DNA from 2 places in the Xanthomonas graminis pv. graminis genome. Region 2 is predicted to be linked to the other one. Evidence: predicted binding sites of a transcription regulator. Region 2 holds the regulator's gene; the other holds the start of a gene.
What was found. The regulator FliA, encoded in region 2, starts transcription of late flagellar genes. The targets are predictions, from matches to a motif close to TAAAGTTTNNCNNNCNNNGGCCGATAA.
Positions count from the first base shown of each region.

Region 1 (7,233 bases), 1.7 Mb from region 2:
CGGCGAACTGGATGGCCGCGGCCAACCACCCTGGCGAGGACGCGCGGCTGTACGCCGCGGTCAAGGCAGTGGGCATGGAACTGTGCCCGCAGCTGGACCTGAGCATTCCGGTCGGCAAGGATTCGTTGTCGATGCAGGCGCAGTGGGTGGTGGCCGGGACTCGGGACTCGGGACTCGGGACTCGGCAAGAGCAAGAGCCTGGTTCCGCGCCATTCCGCAATGCCGACACCGCCGCCGTTACGAGTCCCGAGTCCCGAGTCCCGAGTCCCGGCGAAACGCATAAAAGCGTTTCGCCCGTCTCCCTCATCGTCACCGCATTCGCCCCGGTGGCCGACGCGCGCGCGCAGCTGACGCCGTTGCTGGCGCGCGAGGCGGAGAGCGAGCTGTGGTTGATCGGGTTGGGCGGCGGCAAGCAGCGCCTGGGCGGGTCGGTGCTGGCGCAGGTGCATGCCGAGGGCGGCGTGCCGGCGTTCGGCGGCGCGGTGCCGGACCTGGACGATGCGCAGCGCCTGCGCGCGTTCTTCGAACTGATCCGCGATGCGCGCCAGGCCGGGCTGCTGCTGGCCTACCACGACCGCAGCGACGGCGGCGCCTTCGCCACCCTGTGCGAGATGGCGTTCGCCTCGCGCCAGGGCCTGGAGATCAACCTCGATGCCTGGGGCGACGATCCGTTCCGCAGTCTGTTCAACGAGGAACTGGGCGCGGTGGTGCAGGTCGCCAACGAAGACCGTGCCGCGTTCGCCGATCTGATCGAGCGGCATGCACTGACCGAGTGTGCGCAGCGCATCGCCCGTCCCAGCACTGCCGCGGTGGTGCGCGTGGGGCTGGCCGGCAAGACCCTGGCCGAATGGCGCTGGGAGGAGCTGTTCGACGCGTGGTGGTCGGTGAGCCACGCCATGCAGAAGCTGCGCGACAACCCCGACAGTGCCGACGAGGAGCGCGCGGTGGCGCGCGATTTCGCCGCGCCGGGGCTGAAGCCGAAGCTGGCGTTCGACCCTGCCGAGGATGTGGGAGCGCCGTTCGTCGCCAGTGGGCACAGGCCCAAGGTGGCGATCCTGCGCGAGCAGGGCGTCAACGGTCAGATCGAGATGGCCCATGCGTTCGAGCGTGCCGGCTTCCGCGCCTTCGACGTGCATATGAGCGACCTGATCGCCGGCCGCGTGGACCTGGCCGATTTCACCGGCCTGGCCGCCTGCGGCGGTTTCAGCTACGGCGACGTGCTCGGCGCCGGCCGCGGCTGGGCCACCTCGATCCTGGAGCGGCCGGTGTTGCGCGATGCGTTCGCGGCGTTCTTCGCGCGCCCCGACAGCTTCGCGCTGGGCGTGTGCAATGGCTGCCAGATGCTCAGCCAGCTCAAGGACATCATCCCCGGCGCCGAGCACTGGCCGCGTTTCCTGCGCAACCGCAGCGAGCAGTTCGAGGCCCGCACCAGCCTGCTGGAAGTGGTGGAATCGCCATCGATCTTCCTGCGCGGCATGGCCGGTTCGCGGATCCCGGTGGCGGTGGCGCACGGCGAAGGCCGCGCCGAGTTCGACAACGCCGTGGACCAGGCCGCCGCGCGCGTGGCGTTGCGCTTCGTCGACGGCAACGGCGAGGTCGCGCAGCGCTATCCGCTGAACCCGAACGGCTCGCCCGACGGCATCACCGGCCTGACCAGCGACGACGGCCGGGTGACGATCCTGATGCCGCATCCCGAGCGCACCCCGCGCTCGCTCAATCTCAGCTGGCACCCCGACGGCTGGGCGGACGCTTCGCCGTGGCTGCGCATGTTCCGCAACGCGCGGGTGTGGGTGGGTTGAGCATCCGCTGCTGCCGCGTCCGCCACGGAGGACGTGGCGGCGCGAACGCACGCCGGCGCTGGGGCGGACCTTTGCGCGCTTGCGGCGCCTGCGCTGCTCTACCGGAGCTCAACATCAAGGACCGCAGCTAGCCCCAACGCAGCCGGGGCGCCGACCTGGGCGCCCCGCACCGGCCTTGGTCAGAATTCCGTCCAGCTGCTTTCGTTGCTGGGAGTGGCAACCACCGCACGCAGCCTGGACGTGGCAGCGCGTCCGTCCGTCGTCACTTTGACCTCGACCGCCGGCGCCGCCGCCGGTCCTGGCGCGGCCCGCCTTGCCTCAACCGCATGGCGGGCGTCGATCTTGAACACCGCGACCGCTTCGGTGAGCTGCATCGCCTGGTCCTCGAGCGAGCGAGCGGCGGCGGTGGCTTCTTCCACCAGTGCCGCGTTCTGCTGGGTGGCCTCGTCCATCTGGGTGATGGTCTGGTTGACCTGCTCGATGCCGGACGATTGTTCCTGCGACGCAGCGGAGATCTCGCCCATGATGTCTGTGACCCGCTGCACGCTGGCCACTACCTCGCTCATGGTCTCGCCGGCGCTGTGCACCAGCGAGGAGCCTTCGGCCACGCGCTGTACCGAGTCCTGGATGAGATCCTTGATTTCCTTGGCCGCGCCGGAGGAACGCTGTGCCAACATGCGTACTTCCGAGGCCACTACCGCAAAGCCGCGGCCCTGTTCGCCGGCACGCGCCGCTTCCACGGCCGCGTTCAAGGCCAGGATGTTGGTCTGGAACGCGATGCCGTCGATGACCGAGATGATGTCGGCAATCTTCTTGGACGAGGCTTCGATGCCGCTCATGGTCTCGACGACCTTGTCCACGACCTGGCCGCCCTGCGCGGCCACGCTGGCCGCGCCGATGGCAAGCTGGTTGGCCTGGCGCGCGCCATCGGCGTTCTGCTTGACGGTGGAGGTGAGCTCCTCCATCGAGGCGGCGGTTTCCTCCAGATTGGCGGCCTGTTGCTCGGTGCGCTGCGACAGGTCCTGGTTGCCGGCGGCGATCTCGCTTGCGGCGCCCTTGATCGATGTGGCCGAGGTCTGGATGCTGCCGACGATCTGCGCCAACTGGCTGGCGGTGGCATTGGCGTCGTCGCGCATCTGCGAGAACACGCCGCGGAACTCGCCGCTCATGCGCACGGTGAGATCGCCGGCGGCGATGGCGCGCAACAACCGCGACAACTCGGCCAGGTTTGTATCGGTCGTCTGCATCAGGTTGTTCAAGCCTTCGACCATGCTACGGAAATCGTGGTCGAACGCGTTCGCATCCCCGCGGGTCGAGAAGTCGCCGGCCTCCGCTGCCTGCGCCAAGGCGAGAATCTGCTGATTGATCGCCTGCAGGTTGTGTTTGGTTGCCGCCATCGCATCGCTGAGGGCCGCCTTCTCGCCCGGCAATGCCGGCATGTCGGCCTGCATGTCGCCTACCGCGTAGCGCGACATGACGGACACCAGCTCCCGCTGGACCCGCACATGCGCATCGACCAGGTTGTTGGTGCCGGCCACCATGCGGCCGTACTCTCCTGGAAAACGCGCCGCATCCATGCGGTAGCTCATTTCGCCGGCGTCGTGCCGGCTGGCCATATGGTCTTGCGCTTCGATGACCGCGCGCAGCTGCGCCTGCATGGTGCCCATCGAGAGCAGCAGTTGGCCCATTTCGTCCATGCGGCGCGGCTCGATGCGACTGTTCAACTGGCCGGAGGACACCGCCGCAGATACCTTGACGGCCTCGGCGAGGGGCGCCAGTACCTGGCGCCGCAGCAACAGGTACAGACACACGCTCAGCAGAGCGGCCGAGAGCAGCCCCACCGCGATGATGACCCATAGCAACGTGCGTGCCTGCGCCATGACATGGTGTTTGGGCACCATGATGCCGAGCGCGAACATTTCCGGTGCCTTGCCCAACCGCATCGGGACGAACACGCGCAGCCAATCTTCGCCACCGATCGCGGCTTCATCGCTGCTCACTTGCCCCGCGCGCACTTTCGCCAGCATGGCCTGCGTGCCGGCGTCGGTCAGCTTCTTGCCCACCTGTTTGGCATCGGCGCTGGCCATCACGGCGCCGGTGGGCGACAGCAGCAGCGCCTGCCCCACGTCCAGCGGCCGCAGCGTCGCCACGCGCTTTTGCAGCGCGTCGAGCGAAATGGTGATGTTGACCGTGCCGAGGAAACGATCGCCTTCCATGATGGGCGTGCTCAAGGTCGTCATCAGCGTGTCGACGCCGGCAACCGGATAGTAGTAAGGCTCGATGACCACGGGCGCGTGGCTGCTGCGCGCAGCGAGATACCAGTCGCCCTCGCCGGGCTTGTCGTAGCTGTGCAGCGCCTCACGCACCAACTCGCCTTTTTGGTATGACCAATACACCATGAAACGGCCGGTCGCATCATGGAAGGGGGCGTTGGCGTTGCTGGCGTCGTGTCCGTCGAATGCGTTGGGTTCCCAGAGCGTACTGATGCCAAGCCAGTTCTTCTGCAGGCGCAGCTGCTCACGAAGCACCAATGCCGCCGAATCGCGGCTCGTGCCGGCAGTGCTGCGCTGGATTCTGAACGTATTGGCCAGCGTTGCCCCGGTGTTGAACGCCGCCCCGATGTCGGACGAGATCTCGCTTGCTTGGTGACGCGCTACCTCGCGCAGCATGCCTTGCGATGTCCCGAGCAACGCCTGGCTACTGCGCCAATAGCTGATGGCAGCGGTCATGCCGAAACACAGCAGGGCCAGGATGCCAGTGCCGATCATCAAACGGCTGGCGACGCTGTTGCGGCGAACTAGGGGCCTGCTCATTGGTGCTCCCGGGATGGATTTTCAGGTGTCGTGCTGGACACTCTGGACACTTCGCTACGCTGAGGTATCGACGATCTGAAACGAAACTTAAATCCCGGCGTGCGCCTCATGCTGGCTAGATTGCGGCCGATAGATGTCTGGCGACATCCAGGCGGAGGCGGTCACACCCATGTCATTCCATTCAGGTATTTTGCTGTTGCTGGCCATTGCGTGCAGCGGCCAGGCGTACGCGCAGGATGCTCGGGACACCGACTCGTACGCAAAGCTTGGCGGAGCGGTCCGATTCAATTACGGCTGGCGCGATTACGGCCCCACGCAGCGGCTCGATCTGGAGTTGCTGCGCGTCGATGTGAATGCGGGAACAGGCCCGCTCTTCGTTTCCGCGCAGTACCGTTGGTACGACGGATTCGACGCGGTGCATCACGCTTTCATTGGCTGGAACGTGGACGACCACACCGTGGTGAAAGCCGGCATCGAGCAGGTGCCGTTCGGATTGTTGCCGACCGCGTCGAACAGTTTCTGGTTCGGCTCCGGCTACTACCTCGGTATCGAGGACGATTACGATCCGGGCGTCGTATTCGCGCGCAGCATCGGCAAGGATACCGTGCATGTCGGCTGGTTCTCGGGCGACGAATACGGCGATGGAGCGCGCACGGACCGCTACTCGTTCGATGTCGCCGACACAGCGCTGTCTCCCTATCGCGAATACCATCGTTGGAATGCCCGCTACGAACATCGCTACGACCTGCGCCGTGGCACCCTGCTGCTGGGCGCTTCGGCCTTTTCCGGGCACGTATTGAATGTCCAGGACCGCAGCCTCCACGGACATCGCGGCGCGGCCGTGCATGCGCAGTGGAGCGGCGGTGGCTGGACCGGCCAATTGCAATGGGCGCGCTATCGCTACGATGTGCCCGGCGATCGCATTGCAATGTCGGCGTTTCTGGCGCCCTTCGAGATCGCTGCCGAAGCCGACGTACCCACCGTCAACATCGCGTATTCGTTCGGTAACGGGCGCTGGCTGGACGACGTGACCTGCTACAACAATTTCAGCATGACGGTGCCGTCCCACGATCGTCCTGGTGTGCGCGAATCCATGCAGAACGTAACTGGCTGCAGCGTGAAAAGAGGCGTGATGCTGACCTATCTGGATTGGATCGCCGGCAAGAACATGTGGTTCGCAGGTGGCGACGGCATCGCCATCGACGACGGTGACCGCTCCAGCTGGCATTCGCGTTTCAACCTGAACGTGGGGTTCTACTTTTAGTCGGGTGCGGCGTGTCGATCTCGACGAAGGCGATGACCCGCCCGGCGTCTTCGACATGCATCCTCGACGTTGTTGCCTGCCACCTGATACACGTGGCGTCGCGCCTGGAACCTGATTCGCAGTCACCATTGCTCTCGCTGAGGCCTGGCGCAGGCTGCGGCAAACGACGTCGCCCCTGTCTGCCTCCCGCGCGTATGCGGACGGCCGCATGCGCAGCCCCAATGCACGGACGGCGACGCAGCAAACCATCGATGTGCCGGAAATCGGGGGTTGCCAAAACGGCGATCCTCTTCGCCCCGAGCGTTGTGCCTCATGCGTTCGACCCACCGAGGATTCGGCACCGGCGGCATCCTCGCGCTTGCCCGACCCGCGCCCTCAAGGCGCCACGCGTCGGCGTAGCTCAAGGCGCCCGCTCGTGTTGCCCTCTCACGCTTGAGCGTCGGTCCCTCCCTGCAGGTTTACCCGTGTCTCTAGGCGCCACCGTTGCAGCGGGCCGATTCCGGGTTAGGGGGATCACGGTCGATGAGCTCAAGGTCGCCACGCCATCGCCGCCACGCCTTGGTTGAATCAGGCGTTGGCGAAATCCATCTCGTCTCCGCGCCCATGTCGCCGGCCGAAGCCGAAGTATGGCCGCGGCTGGTCGCTGAGCATGGCGGACGAGGCGGTCAGGTTGTCCGGACCCTGAGTGGCCAGGCGCCAGTACGCCTCGACGTGATCTGGACTGATCTGGACGATGCGAAGTCGCGGAGGGCATTCACCGCGGGCGGTGGTCTGTGGGCATCGATGACCGCGGCGACCGACAGCAATGGCCCTTGGAACGTCCTATTCGAGCAGAGGGGGCGACCACCTCCTGCGCCGACAGCAACGTATTGACGGCTTGCCGCCTGAGCGGCACTCACCGTGCATCGGCGCAGGCGTCCGGCGCTCGAGGGCGGATGGCCCAGGTCACCGCCGCTTCAGGGCTCCGGGACGACCGGGTGGGCACATCCGCCGTCGCCGACAGCAGGCCGATCGTTCGTCCGCATGTTCTCTCTTGCGCACCCAACCAGCCTGGGTTTTGCGCAGTCGGTCTTGTGCACGGCCACATGCGAATGAGCGATGAGCGTGCATTCGCCGCGTCGCCGCTATTGCGTCGATACATGTCAAACCCTTGGCGCAGCAGCGAATGTGGCCTCCGCCCAATGTCAATGCACCGCAAGTGTTGTGCCGAGAATTTGGCGGAATGTCTTGTTTTTATTGAAATTTATCGAAAAATTAACAATTTAGTTGAAAATCCGAGATCTGCACCACTGAAGTTGACGTTTTTGTCAAAAACTTGACGTACTCAAGATGCGGAGTTAACACTCCAGACAGTTCC
Region 1 is NZ_CP076255.1:3,900,994-3,908,226, reverse strand. It holds gene purL (phosphoribosylformylglycinamidine synthase) at 1-1,799, shown strand, start outside; gene KHF85_RS16915 (methyl-accepting chemotaxis protein) at 1,979-4,612, opposite strand; gene KHF85_RS16910 (hypothetical protein) at 4,746-5,876, shown strand.
Region 1: KHF85_RS16915 (methyl-accepting chemotaxis protein) is a predicted target of FliA. The motif match lies at 4,677-4,703, and genes of this name have one in related genera.

Region 2 (7,233 bases):
CGGCGTCGGCCAGGATCACCAGCACCACGCGGCGGTTGGCGTTGCGGCCGGCCTGGCTGTCGTTGTCGGCACGCGGGCGGAACTCGCCGTAGCCGATCATCGACAGCCGCGACGGCTGCAGGCCCTGGTCGGCGAACAGATGCACCACGCTGGCCGCGCGCGCCGCCGACAGTTCCCAGTTCGACGGGAACTGCACGGTGGCGATCGGGCTGTTGTCGGTATAGCCCTCCACACGCACGCCGTTGGGCACCGGCACCAGCACCTGCGCCAGCTGCGCCAGGGTGGCGCGGGCGCTCTGGTCCAGCGAGGCGGAGCCGGAGCCGAACAGGATGTCGCTGTTGATCTCCACTTCGATCCACAGTCCGGCATGGCGCACGCTGATCAGATTCTTCTGGATCAGCGGCGCCAGCGCGGCGCCGAGCCGGTCGGCGATGCCGTCGAGCTGGCGCTGTGCGCGGCGTAACTGGTCCTCGTCGCGCAGCGCGGCGGGCGCGCGCAGCGGCGAGGTCGACGGCAGCCGGTTCGGATCGGGCAGGGACAGCGCCGGGCTGGACTTGATCGGGGTCGGGCGTGCGCCGCCCTGGCCCTGCATCAGGTGCTCGCCGACCTGCACCGGACTCATGGTCCGCGGCGCGCCGCCGAAGGCGGTGCTCATCGCGTCGGCCATGACCCGGTACTTGGCCTCGTTGACCGTGGACAGCGCGTACATCACCACGAAGAAGGCGAGCAGCAACGTCATCAGATCGGCATAGGGGATGGCCCATGCCTCATGGTTGACGTGATCTTCGTGCTGACGCTTGCGGGCCATAGTCGTGGGTCAATGCAAGAAGCCGGCCAGCTTCGATTCGATGTTGCGCGGGTTCTCGCCCTGGGCGATGGCGATGAGCCCTTCGATGATCATTTCGCGCTCGCCGCTGCTGTGCTTGATCACGCTCTTGAGCTTGCTGGCCATCGGCAGGAACAGCAGGTTGGCCGAGGCTATGCCGTAGATGGTGGCGGTGAACGCGGCGGCGATGCCGTGGCCGAGCTTGCTCGGGTCGGCGAGGTTCTTCATCACCGCGATCAGGCCCAGCACCGCGCCGATGATGCCCAGCGTCGGTGCGTAGATGCCCATGCCTTCGAACACCTTGGCCGCGGCCAGGTCGCAGTGTTCCTGGCCGTCGAGGTCGATTTCCAGCATGTGCCGGATCGATTCCGGCTCCACCCCGTCGACCAGCATCTGCAGGCCCTTGCGCACGAACGGGTCCTGTTGTTGCTGCACCTGGTTCTCCAGGCCGAGCAGGCCCTGGCGGCGGGCGATGTTGCTCCACTCCACGATCTGCTGCAGCAGCGCCTGGCGATCGCTGGACGGCGGATGCAGGATCCACTTGGCGATCTGGAACGCGCGCTTGAACACCGCCGGCGGGGTATGCACCAGGATCGCGGCGATGGTGCCGACGATCACGATCACGAACGCGGCCGGCGACCACAGCGCCGAGACGCCGGCGCCCTTGAGGATGCTGCCGCCGACCAGCGAAGCGATCGCCAACAGCAAGCCAATGAGACTGAGTTTGTCCATGCAGAAACTATCGGCAGTGAGGGGAGGGACTTGATGGTGGGGCTGTTTTTCGGGACCGGGGACCCGGGACCCAGGACCCGGGAATGATCGCGAGTGCGCTGCATTCCTGCTTGCTGCAGGAGGGGCTTCAGCCCCGATGCGTTACGAGTAAAGCGTCGGGGCTGAAGCCCCTCCTACAGAAAAAGCGCTGCGCTTGAATGGCAAGATGGCCGTTTCCTTTTCAAAAAAAAACGGCATTTCTTCTTCAAATCGCTTGACAGCGATTTTCGCTCGGACACCATCTCCCGGTCCCGGTCCCGGTCCCGGTCCCGGTCCCGGTCCCGGTCCCGGTCCCGGTCCCGGTCCCGGTCCCCGGTCCCCGGTCCCTCAGCTCTTCAACCCATCCACATCCAGGATCAGCGCCAGCCGGCCGTCGCCGATCAGGGTCGCGCCGGCGTAGCCGGGCAGGCCGCGCAGTGCGCGCGGCAGCGGTTTGATCACCACTTCCTCGCGGCCGCGGACCTGGTCCACGACCAGGCCCATGCGCGATTCGCCGGCCTGCAGCACCACCACGGTCAGCAGCGGCAGTTCCGGCGCCTCGATGTTCAGCCACTGGCGCAGGTCCACCAGCGGCAAGGTGTGCGATTGCCGGTCGAGTACGGCGCGGCCGTCGAACCAGCCCAGCGCGCGCCGCGGCGCATGCAGCACTTCGACCACGCGCGCCAGCGGCAGCGCATAGACGGTGTCGCCGGCCTGCACCAGCAGGGTCGGCAGGATCGCCAGGGTCAGCGGCACGCGGATCAGGAAGCGGCTGCCGCGGCCCAGTTCGGACTGGATCTGGATCTGCCCGCTGAGTTCGCGGATGCGCGACTGCACCACGTCCATGCCGACGCCGCGGCCGGAGATGTCGGTGACTTCGGCCTTGGTCGAGAAACCGGGCAGGAACACCAGGTGCAGGCATTCTTCGGTGGTCAGGCGCGCGGCGGCTTCCGGATCGATCAGGCCCTTCTCGCGCGCCTTGGCGCGCAGCCGTTCCGGGTCGATGCCGGCGCCGTCGTCCTGCACCTCGATGCTGACGTAGTCGCCTTCCTGCTGCGCCGACAGGCGCACGTGGCCGCCGCGCGGCTTGCCGGTGGCCTCGCGCAGCGCCGGCGATTCGATGCCGTGGTCGATCGCGTTGCGCACCAGGTGCACCAGCGGATCGGCCAGCGCCTCGACCAGGTTGCGGTCCAGTTCGGTGTCGGCGCCGATCAGTTCCAGGTCCACTTCCTTGTTCAAGGAGCGGGCAACGTCGCGCGCGACCTTGGGGAAGCGCGAGAACACCTTGCCGACCGGCTGCATGCGGGTGCGCATCACCGCCGATTGCAGGCGCGAGGTGGCGATGTCCAGGCTGCTGACCGCGCGGTCCAGTTCTTCGTCGCGCAGGCGCACGCGCAGGGTCTTGAGCCGGTTGCGCGACAGCACCAGTTCGCCGATCAGGTTGACGATCGCGTCCAGGCGCTTGGTGTCCACGCGCACGGTTTGTTCGGGTTCGGAGGCTTTGGCTGGCGCTGCGGCTGCCTTCGGCGCCGTCGGGACTCGGGACTCGGGACTCGGGACTCGGGAAAGCGGTGCTCCGGCGCCGGGAGCGGCACCGTGCAGGTTGTCCAGTAGGGCTTCGAACTCGTCGTCGCTGATCAATTCGGAATCGGCGGAACCGGCCGTTGCATGTGCAGCGCTTTTGCCGGGTCCCGAGTCCCGAGTCCCGGGTCCCGACGGCACGGCGGTTTCTTCGCCGCTGGTCGCAAACTGCGCGATCAGCTGTTGCGGCGCGCGCGGCGGTTCGCTGCCGCTGCCGAACGCGTCGAGCATCGATTGCAGGTAGTCCAGCGACTGCTGCGCGGCGTCGAAGTGCCGCGCCTGCAGCGTGGCCTGGCCGGCGCGCGCCTGGCCCAGGGTGTCCTCGGCGGCGTGGCACAGCTCGACCATGGCGTTGATCGCCAGGAATCCGGCGCCGCCCTTGAGCGTGTGGAACCCGCGGAACACGGCATTGAGCTGTTCGCTGTCCTCGGGCGCATGCTCCAGCGACACCAGTTGCTCGCCGAGCCGGTCCAGGATTTCCTGGGCCTCGATGATGAAGTCGGCAGCGATGTCGTCGGGCACGGCGCTCATCGGATTACAACCCTAGCCCGGACAGCAGATCGTCGGCGTCGTTCTGCGACACGCCGTGGCGGTCCAGACCGGCCAGCGCCGGGCCGGCCAGGCCGCCGTCGGGTTTCTTGTCGTCCTTCGGCGGCAGGCCGAGCGCGCCGAAGCCCTCGTGCACGCGGCGCACGATGGTCGCCACGCGGCGGATGATCTGCCCGGTCAGGTCCTGGAAGCTCTGCGCCAGGGCCATCTCGGTGAGATTGTGGCGGATCTTGTCGAGGATCTCGCCCTGGTCGCCGGTCAGGCCGCCGGCGCGCAGCTGTTCGGCCAGCGCGCGGCATTCCTCGGCCAGGTCCAGGGTGCGGTGGCTGGCCTTCTCGGTCATCTCCACCACGTGGTCCAGGCGCGAGCAGGCGTCGTCCAGTTCGCCGGCTTCGCTGGGAATGACCGGCAGCTCGCCGAGCGCCTGGCCCAGGTCGCGCGCCAGCCGGCTCAGGCCCTGCATCATCGGCCGCGTGCGCCAGGCGGCCAGGGTGTCGATTTCCTTGCGCCAGGCGGTTTCGTCGCCGCGCTCCAGTGCGTCCAGCGCACCTTGCAGGCGTTCGATCAGGGCGCTGCGTTCGGCGGTGGCTTGCATCAGGCGGTCGCTCCCAGGCGTTCGAAGATCTTGCCCAGCTTCTCCTGCAGCGTCTGCGCGGTGAACGGCTTGATGATGTAGCCGTTCACGCCGCACTGCGCCGCCTCGATGATCTGCTCGCGCTTGGCCTCGGCGGTCACCATCAGCACCGGCAGGTGCTTGAGCTTGTCGTCGGCGCGGATGTTGCGCAGCAGGTCGATGCCGGTCATGCCGGGCATGTTCCAGTCGGTGACCACGAACTCGAACGGTGCCGAGCGCAGTGCCGCCAGCGCACTGTTGCCGTCTTCGGCCTCTGCAGTGTTGGTGAAGCCCAGATCGCCGAGCAGATTCTTGACGATGCGCCGCATCGTCGAGAAATCGTCCACGATCAAAATCCGCATGTTCTTGTTCACCGCTAACTCCCTTGGGTCTTATTCTTCGTCTTCCAGGCCGGCGTCTGCCGCTTCGAACGCTTTCAAGCGTCCGCGCAAGCGTACCGTGGCCTGGCCGTGGATCTGGCAGACGCGCGACTCGCTGACACCGAGCACCGCGCCGATTTCCTTCAGGTTCAATTCCTGTTCGTAGTACAGCGACAGCACCAGCTGCTCGCGTTCGGGCAACTGCCCGATCGCCTTGCCCAGCTCGCGGCCGAACTCGCTGCGTTCCAGCATTTGCTGTGGATTGGGGCCGCCCTTGGCGATGGTGTCCAGCTCGCCATGGTCCTCGACCCGCGACTCCAGGCTCAGTACCTGGCCGCGTGCGGCATCTTCCATCAATCGCATGTAGTCGGGAAGCGGCATGTCCATCGCCGCGGCCACTTCGTTGGCGGCAGCGGCCCGGCCGGTGCTCTGTTCGATCTTGCGCACCGCCGAGGCGGCGTCGCGGGCACGGCGGTGCACCGAGCGCGGCACCCAGTCGCCGCGGCGGATCTCGTCGATCATCGAGCCGCGGATGCGGATCGAGGCGTAGGTTTCGAACGAGGCGCCCTGGTCGGCGTCGTAGCTGCGCGACGCCTCGATCAGGCCGATCATGCCGGCCTGGATCAGGTCGTCGATCTCGACGCTGGCCGGTAGCCGGGCCGCCAGGTGGTGGGCGATGCGCCGCACCAGGTCCGAATGCTGGGCGATGTAGTCGTTGGAACTGTTGCGCTGCACGGCGCGGTATTGGGCGGCGGCGTTCATGCGGCGACCCCCCGCTGGATGATCCGTTCGACGAAGAACTCGACGTTGCCGCGTGGCACGGTCGGCGCCTGCCAGCGCGAGGTGCGGCGGGCGATTTCGGTGATCGCCTGCGCCGACGGGCTGGACGGGTAGGCCTTGACCACCGGCTGCTGGCGCTGCACCGACAGGCGCAGCCAGTCGTCCTGCGGCACGCAGCCCAGGTAGTTCAGCGACACGTCGCCGAGGAATTTCTCGCACACCCGGCTCAGCTTGTCGTACAGCAGGCGGCCTTCGTTGGCGTCGCGGACCATGTTGGCGACGATCTGCACCCGGTCCACGCCGCGTTCGCGCGACAGCACCTTGATCAGGGCGTAGGCGTCGGTGATCGAGGCCGGTTCGTCGCAGACCACCACCACCGCGTCCTGCGCGGCCTGGCAGAAGGTCAGCACGCTGTCGGTGATGCCGGCGGCGGTGTCGATGATCATCACGTCCAGCTCGCGCTGCAGCTCGGAGAACACGTTGACCAGGCCGACGTGCTGAGCGGGCGGCAGTTCGGCCATGTGCCGGCGGCCGGAGGCGGCGGGCACCACCATCAACCCGTTGGGCATGTCGATCAGCACTTCTTCCAGGGTGCAGCGCCCGGCGACCAGGTCGGCCAGGGTGAACCTGGGGGTCAGCCCGAGCAGCACGTCGACGTTGGCCAGGCCAAGGTCGGCGTCCAGCAGCAGGGTGCGCTTGCCCATGTCGGCCAGCGCCATCGACAGGTTGACCGAGATGTTGGTCTTGCCCACGCCGCCCTTGCCGCCGGTCACGGCGATCGTGCGCACCGGGCCTAGCGGACCCAGCGGTTCGCTGCGGGTTGCCGACAGGGGGAAGGCATTGGTGAGATTGGCGTAATCACGCGACGGCATGGTTCTGCTCCGGAGTACAGGGCTTATCGGCAGCGCGCCGCAAATCTTCAAGGCGCAATACCAGGCTGGCGGCGTTGGCGCGGTGCAGGTCGTCCGGCACGCGCTGACCATCGGTCACCCAGGTGATGGGAAGCCGGTGGTCCGCGACCACCGACAGGGCACTGCCAAACCGCCCGGTTTCATCCAGCTTGGTCAAGATCACCCCCTGTGGATCGGCGCCGGCGAACCGGCGCACCACCTCGTCCAGGTCGGAGAAATGCGCGTTGGCAGGGAGTACTAGCAAGGACCGGACCACTCGCGAGGCGCGCAGCCAGTGCAATTGTGCGGCCAGGGCGCGGTCGCGCTGGCCCATGCCGGCGGTGTCGATGAGCACCAGCTTGTAGTCGCGCAGGCGCTCCAGCAACTGCTGCAGGGCGGCGTCGCTGTCGGCCTCGTGCACGGCGATGCCGAGCTGGCGGCCGTAGCTGTGCAGCTGTTCGCGGCCGCCGACGCGGATGGTATCGGTGGTGACCAGGGCCACGTCGCGGGCGGCGTGGCGTTCCAGGAAGCGCGAGGCCAGCTTGGCGATGGTGGTGGTCTTGCCGGCGCCGGTGGGGCCGATCAGGGCGATCACGCCGCCTTCCTCGATCGGATCCAGCGGCGCGATCGGCAGGCGCTTGGACAGCAGCCCCAGCATCAGCCCGCGGCCACGGTGCAGCTCCAGGTCGGCGGGGATCTGCATGACCACGTCGCGGATGAGGCCGCTGTCGAAGCCGTAGTCGTCCATCAGCTCCAGCGCCTGGGCGCGCACCGGCGAACCGCGCAGGCGCTCGTCGGTGAGCCGGTTCATCTCGCGCTCGATCATCTGCCGCATCAGCGCCAGTTCGTCGCGCAGCTGAGTCA
Region 2 is NZ_CP076255.1:2,216,747-2,223,979, forward strand. It holds gene motD (flagellar motor protein MotD) at 1-808, opposite strand, end outside; gene KHF85_RS09680 (flagellar motor protein) at 818-1,558, opposite strand; gene KHF85_RS09685 (chemotaxis protein CheA) at 1,925-3,688, opposite strand; gene KHF85_RS09690 (protein phosphatase CheZ) at 3,693-4,301, opposite strand; gene cheY (chemotaxis response regulator CheY) at 4,301-4,693, opposite strand; gene KHF85_RS09700 (RNA polymerase sigma factor FliA) at 4,712-5,461, opposite strand; gene KHF85_RS09705 (MinD/ParA family ATP-binding protein) at 5,458-6,351, opposite strand; gene flhF (flagellar biosynthesis protein FlhF) at 6,338-7,233, opposite strand, start outside.